Regions from separate parts of the Desemzia sp. C1 genome, predicted to be linked through region 1. Evidence: riboswitches for the same ligand, from Rfam matches in the RefSeq annotation. Region 1 holds a riboswitch; the other holds the start of a gene.
What was found. A riboswitch is a leader RNA that binds a small molecule or an ion and turns the genes downstream of it on or off. The one in region 1 is predicted to bind S-adenosylmethionine.

Region 1 (3,409 bases):
AATTCATACTTTTAATTAAAACCATGTGAAACTGCCTCACGGCAGCTTACAATTACTTTTTCATCTTCACCCGTTAAGTGATGAAAAAAGAACCCCTTTCTGCTATGGTTAAAGTGACTAAACCAACCAAAGGAAAGGAGTTCTTTTCATGACTAGCTTACACAAAAACCAAGTAAAATTCAATTCAAATATCACTATTTCTCATACAGGTGGTCAATTATCGAGTGATTCGGGTCTCGTCCTAGTGAAAGAGCTGATGAACATCTTTGGTTTTTCTGAACTGGCTAAGCAACACATTCACATTGAAGACGAACGAGCGTATTTTACTCATGACAACTTATCCATACTTGAGCAGTTCATTATGCAATTAATTGCTGGTTACTCAGCTGATTCTGCAGCTAATCTCCTGAGACAAGATCCCGTGTTTAAAGCTGTTTTAGATAGGAAAGAACTCGCTTCTCAATCTTCACTTTCCCGATTTTTAGATCGACTATCTGAGGAGAATATCCATGAACTTCAAGCTTTGAACCAAGAACTTATCGATAAAGCACGCCTCATCCGTAATGATACGGAATTAATCATTGATTTAGATTCGACCCATTCAGATACATTTGGTCACCAAGAACAAACGGATTATAATACACACTACCAAACCTATGGTTACCATCCATTGGTAGCTTTTGACGGATTGACTGGTGACTTCTTAAAAGCTGAACTACGTTCAGGAAATCAATATACATCAAAAGGCGTAAAGGAGTTTCTCACACCTTTATTAGAGCACTATAATCACTCTCTACCAAACACTGACATCTTGGTTCGTGGAGACAGCGGGTTCGCTACACCTGGTGTGTATGATTCGTGTGAATCAAAAAAGAGTCATTATGTTATTCGACTGAAGAATAATCGTAGACTAGGTCAAATAGCTGAGAAATCAGTACTTTATGGCGATAATCAAAAGTGGGAAGAACGAGAAGTTCAGTACTTCTCGACCACTTATCAAGCACAATCCTGGTCACAAAGTCGTCGCGTGTGTATACGCTCAACACGTGAAGCGGGCGAACTACTCTTTCGACATGAATTTATCGTGACGAATCTATCAGAAAATGTTTCTCCTGATACCATCTTTTCTCTCTATGCCAAACGTGGCACAATGGAGAACTTCATTAAAGAAGCGAAAGCTGGCTTTTACTTTGACAAAACAGACAGTCCTCGCTTTTTGGAGAATCATGTCCGAATGATGCTCAGCTTGATAGCTTACAACTTAGTCAACTTCTTAAGAACGATTGGCTTTGAAGAAGTCCAAAAGGGAATGACCATTCATTCTATTCGATTGAAGTTTCTGAAAGTTGCTGGGAAATTAGTCCAAACGGGTAGACGAGTCTATCTCAAATTATCTAGTTATCATGTGTATCAGAATGAATTCTACAGGGTCTTTGCTCGCCTGAGGCGAGCCAGTCAATGGATCTAATCCAACAATCTAACGATTTTTTTACTGGGAAGTTATCCAGGGAGAAGTATGCTCAAAATGCCTTACACCCAAAATTTATTCCTCAATATTTTTGAACAGTGAATGTTTGAAGTAACTTTTTAGTCAAAATCAGTTGATAGGGATATTAGTGATACATATTTCAATAAAATGTGCCAAAGAATTAAAGCTATGAATTATTCAGGACAGTAAAAATAAGTTAAGAATATAATGTTTTTTCTTATTTATATTCCATCAAGAATAGTAAAAGGAATCTGCTTCTGATCTTTAATTAGCCTGAGTATCAGATTCAATAGTTTGACTTATGACTATTAACGTATAAATATTGAGCGCTCCTACCTTGTTTTTTATAGGCGCCGATTGTAAAATTAAGCTAGACAAATAAAAAAGAGAAACTGTTGTAAACAAGTACATTAGTTTCTCTTCAGATTTATTCAATATAATTTCTTTTATCCTTAATATCTTCTAGCATTTCAATAGTTTCTTCAATTTTAGGAAGAATTTCTTCGTACCAAGACAATCTTTTCCTACGGATTAAAACACCTACAGCATGTGGCCTTGGATCAATTTCCTCCCAATAGGATTGTCGATCCAATACGACTTTTTTAAGATCCTCAAAATACTCTTTAACTTCAACTGCACTTACTTCCATTACAACAACATCTCCTTTTATTATTTTGCAATAAAAAAAGCGCCACTTAGTAATTAAGAAGTGTTCGCCTGAATGTTTTACTTATTTTTCAAGTTTACACTTGTTGGATTTAGCACCGTTCCCTTAAGGTCGGTTGCTGAAGCATCATCGGGCCAATTCCCTCCACTTTCTCTTAATAAGTTTTGCTATTCTATTGTCAAGATACAATAACACACATTTTTTAAAATGTCAATACTATGATCACTAAACGTGTAGTTTATTGGTTTACTATTAAGTCTCGTGGTTAGCTTATTTACCCTGTACAGCTATTTTGTAACTCAAAGATAAATAATAGATTAATCTATCTTCAGGTATAGTTTCTAACATACTCTCCGATAGACCCCATATAAATTCTTGTAGTTCCTCTAAAACTATTCTGTTTTCTTCGTAATCTTGTATCATTTCGTGTAATTTTTCCATGTCTTTTGCTATCCTTTATGACCACCAACAAGTCCACTTCGCTGGATAGCTGTCCCTCCTTTAGTTAGGCTACTTGCATGGACTAAAGAGCTAAAACCGTATTTTTCTCTAATTCTATCTACAACTAGTTCTAAATCTTCTGCAAGAATCGTTTTTTCAGCGTCTTCAAACAAATTCAACTGCAATTCTTTTTTATAATCAATTTTCCCGCATCGTATTCCTATTTGACGTACTGGTTGTTTTTTATAATAGGTTCTGAATATCTGTAAACAGGTTTCTATGATTTTAGTGTTTGAAGAGGTGGGATAAATTTTCATTTGGTGACTAAATCCTTTATCTAATATCTCTCTAGAATAGCCTATAGATAAATGAACAACTCCTGTTTCCACATGATGTTTTCTTAACCTCGCTGCAACTTCATCAGCCATTTCTCTGATAACTACTTCAATTTCATATTGATTTATATAATCTCTTTTTAAGATTTGGCTTTTACCAAATCCTTTAGCCTTTGGAATATATTTTTCAGAAATAATACTATGATCTATTCCATGAGCGTGATAAAAGAGCTGCTCTCCAACAACACCATGAATTCGTTTCAAAGCTTTCACATCATACTGAGAGAGTCTATAAACAGAATCTATCCCTAATTGATAAAGATTACTTGCTGTATTTTTTCCAATTCCCCACATTTCTGTTATTGGGTGAATGTTCCAAACCTTTTCTGAAACATCTTCATAATGCCAAACCGCTATTTGCGACTTATTTTTTTTCGCTTCATTATCTAACGCTAACTTGGCTAGTAAGGGATTATC
Region 2 (3,409 bases), 920 kb from region 1:
TATCAAATCAAATAGATTAATTGTTATACCGGAGGATTACCCAAGTCCGGCTGAAGGGAACGGTCTTGAAAACCGTCAGGTGTGTAAAAGCACGCAAGGGTTCGAATCCCTTATCCTCCTTAACTCACTTTTTGTGGGCAGAAACATTTATATTATCGCGGGGTGGAGCAGTTGGCAGCTCGTCGGGCTCATAACCCGAAGGTCACAGGTTCAAGTCCTGTCCCCGCAATATATTGCTCTATAAGCAATAGAAACAGCAACAAAGGTCTCGTGGTGTAGGGGTTAACATGTCTGCCTGTCACGCAGAAGATCGCGGGTTCGATTCCCGTCGAGACCGTTTTAACTGAATATAAGGCCCGGTAGCTCAGTTGGTAGAGCACTTGATTGAAGCTCAAGGTGTCGGCAGTTCGACTCTGTCCCGGGCCATAACTAAAATGCGGGTGTAGTTTAGTGGTAAAACCTCAGCCTTCCAAGCTGATGATGGGAGTTCGATTCTCCTCACCCGCTCTTTTTTTATGTCTTCAGGGCCTATAGCTCAGCTGGTTAGAGCGCACGCCTGATAAGCGTGAGGTCGATGGTTCGAGTCCATTTAGGCCCATTACCTTATGGTTAAAAATAATTAATTAAGGCCCGTTGGTCAAGCGGTTAAGACACCGCCCTTTCACGGCGGTAACACGGGTTCGAATCCCGTACGGGTCATGCGATAAAAGCTGACGACGTCATAATGACGCCGTCAGTTTTTTTATTTTGAATGGAACAAACAAAAGCATCCTTTTTATGAGGATGCTTTTTGCTGCACATTATAGTAGGTAAAAAGAAATGGTTTCAATAAGAGTAAAGACAAATAGATAAGTCATTTGATAAAGGAACAGTGTTTTTAAGCACAGTTTTTTTTCTTTTTTACGATGGATCATATTTATAAAATGAAGAATAAATGGAACAGTGAATAGGAACAATACTAACAAGTAACCAAAAGTGCTGGCGAGTAAAAAGATAGTTGTCAGATAAATAAGTGTAATCAGGATAAGTGTCTTTAAAAGGAAATCTTTTTTCAATATAGGTTGCTGGACAGTTGTTTGCAGGTAATACGTATGCATCTCTACCAAAATATTGACCAGGACCAATGGAATGCTCCATTTTAATAACTCCAGCGGTAAAAAGTGAACTTGAGTAAAGAAACTCAAGTAGGTAATGATTCCGCCTTTAAAAAAACTGACAACTAAAATGGTCAAATTGGACCACCCTATACTTTTAAGATAATGCTGGAAGTGCATGATTAGACTATAGAGAATAGTTAACAATGCTACTAAGTAATTCGTTGATACAGCAAGTGTACTAATCAGCACAAGATTAATGATTTCTAACAGGATAAATGGAAGAGTGAGAGTGCTCTTAGCAAACAGTTCATGTTTGGACAAATACGACTCAATATAGTAGTTCGTAAATAAGTATAGGTATAACAGGAAAAAAACGGAGCGATTAAAAGTGTTATATTGTAAGGCATATACTGTTCCTATTATTAAATAACTAAGTGGTCTAAGAAAAACCAGTACAATAGGATTGTATAAAAATTGCTCAATAAAGTGTTTAAAAGTTTGTGTCACTGAGAAGCTCCTTTCTTGAGGTAACATTATATTCAAATAGGTAATGAGTGCAGTGGATCATTTTCTTATCTATCATACCAAAAAAATACAATGGATAAATAAAAAGTTTTTCATAGACCAATTGACGTATCATTTTGTATCTAATTGTGATAAACTGTATAAGGTTTGCAAAAGGATTCCCGATAGGATTCACTTTGAATAGTGGAGAAGCCTTGTAACCGAAAAAACAAAGGGGGATATCTAATGTCAGAAAGAAAATTATTTACATCCGAGTCCGTATCAGAAGGACATCCGGATAAGATTGCGGATCAAATAAGCGACGCAATTCTTGATGCCATTTTAGAAAAAGATTCAACAGCTCGTGTAGCTTGTGAGACAATAGTCACAACTGGTTTAGTTTTAGTAGCAGGAGAAATTTCAACTACTGCTTATGTAGATATTCAAAAAATCGTTCGTGATACCGTTCGAGATATTGGATACACAAGAGCAAAATATGGATTTGATGCAGAAACATGTGGTGTACTTGTCGCAATAGATGAACAATCGGGAGATATTGCTCAAGGGGTCAATGATTCAGTTGAATCTAGAGAATTGAATGATGATGAGTTAAGTCAAATAGGAGCTGGAGATCAAGGATTGATGTTTGGTTTTGCTATCAACGAAACACCAGAATTGATGCCGTTGCCTATTTCGTTAAGTCATCGTTTAACAAGAAAAATTGCAGCTTTACGTAAAGAGAATGAGATATCTTACTTACGACCTGACGCTAAAGCACAGGTTACTGTAGAGTATGATGAAGCAGGGAAACCAGTTCGAGTGGATACTGTGGTTATTAGTACCCAACATGCTCCAGAAGTGGCTTATGAAGAGCTAAAGCAAGATATGATTGAAAAAGTGATCAAACAAGAAATTCCTGCTGAATTGTTGGATGCAGAAACAAAATACTTTATTAATCCAACGGGTCGATTCGTTATTGGTGGACCACAAGGTGACGCTGGGTTGACAGGACGTAAAATTATTGTAGATACTTACGGTGGATACGCTCGTCATGGTGGAGGAGCTTTCTCTGGAAAAGATCCTACAAAAGTTGACCGTTCAGCAAGTTATGCTGCACGATACATTGCGAAGAACATCGTTGCTGCTGGTTTAGCAGATAAATGTGAAGTGCAATTAGCTTATGCTATTGGTGTAGCTCAACCCGTTTCTATTTCGATTGATACATTTGAAACGGGTAAAGTTTCAGAAGCTAAATTGATTGAAGCTGTTCGTTCTAATTTCGACTTGAGACCTGCAGGTATTATTCAAATGCTTGATTTGCAAAGACCTATCTACAAGCAAACTGCAGCTTACGGTCATTTTGGCAGAACAGATATTGAACTGCCTTGGGAAAAGACGGATAAAGTAGATGTATTAAAAGAATTATTAAGTTAAATAAAAAAGAGATGGATATTCCATCTCTTTTTTATTTTGCCTCTTAAACTAGTTTTTCAACAGCCAACAAAAATGGCGGGTAATTTTTTTGATTTATAAACCCATATTTCAATGTACTGTATTCTTTTTGAGGCAATTGCGAAACGTATTCAAGTACAGCATCTTTTTCTTCTTCTCCGCCTTCGTGACCATAATAGACAACAATAATCAATAAGGAACCTTTTCTTAGCAACGGTAGGAGAGTAGAAATAGCTTTTAGTGTCGTTGAACTTCTAGTAATGATCGATTTATCGCTTTTAGGTAAATAGCCTAAGTTGAATATAGCTCCAGAGACGGGAGTTTTGGGGTCAATGATTTCACCTAGTGTTTCATGA

Region 2: linked by a shared signal. The riboswitch ahead of metK (methionine adenosyltransferase) and the one ahead of LMF32_RS04495 (hypothetical protein) in region 1 are both predicted to bind S-adenosylmethionine.

What each region holds. Positions count from the first base shown of each region.
Region 1 is NZ_JAJIZP010000003.1:835,744-839,152, forward strand. Features, by position in the region: gene LMF32_RS04490 (IS1380-like element IS1678 family transposase) at 149-1,468, shown strand; gene LMF32_RS04495 (hypothetical protein) at 1,917-2,138, opposite strand; SAM riboswitch class I at 2,217-2,320, opposite strand; gene LMF32_RS04500 (hypothetical protein) at 2,427-2,597, opposite strand; gene LMF32_RS04505 (Y-family DNA polymerase) at 2,606-3,409, opposite strand, start outside.
Region 2 is NZ_JAJIZP010000003.1:1,752,033-1,755,441, forward strand. Features, by position in the region: tRNA gene LMF32_RS08970 (tRNA-Ser) at 31-120, shown strand; tRNA gene LMF32_RS08975 (tRNA-Met) at 157-229, shown strand; tRNA gene LMF32_RS08980 (tRNA-Asp) at 265-337, shown strand; tRNA gene LMF32_RS08985 (tRNA-Phe) at 354-426, shown strand; tRNA gene LMF32_RS08990 (tRNA-Gly) at 437-507, shown strand; tRNA gene LMF32_RS08995 (tRNA-Ile) at 525-598, shown strand; tRNA gene LMF32_RS09000 (tRNA-Glu) at 628-699, shown strand; gene LMF32_RS09005 (hypothetical protein) at 801-1,604, opposite strand; SMK box riboswitch at 1,764-1,850, shown strand; gene metK (methionine adenosyltransferase) at 1,848-3,035, shown strand; gene LMF32_RS09015 (class I SAM-dependent methyltransferase) at 3,079-3,409, opposite strand, start outside.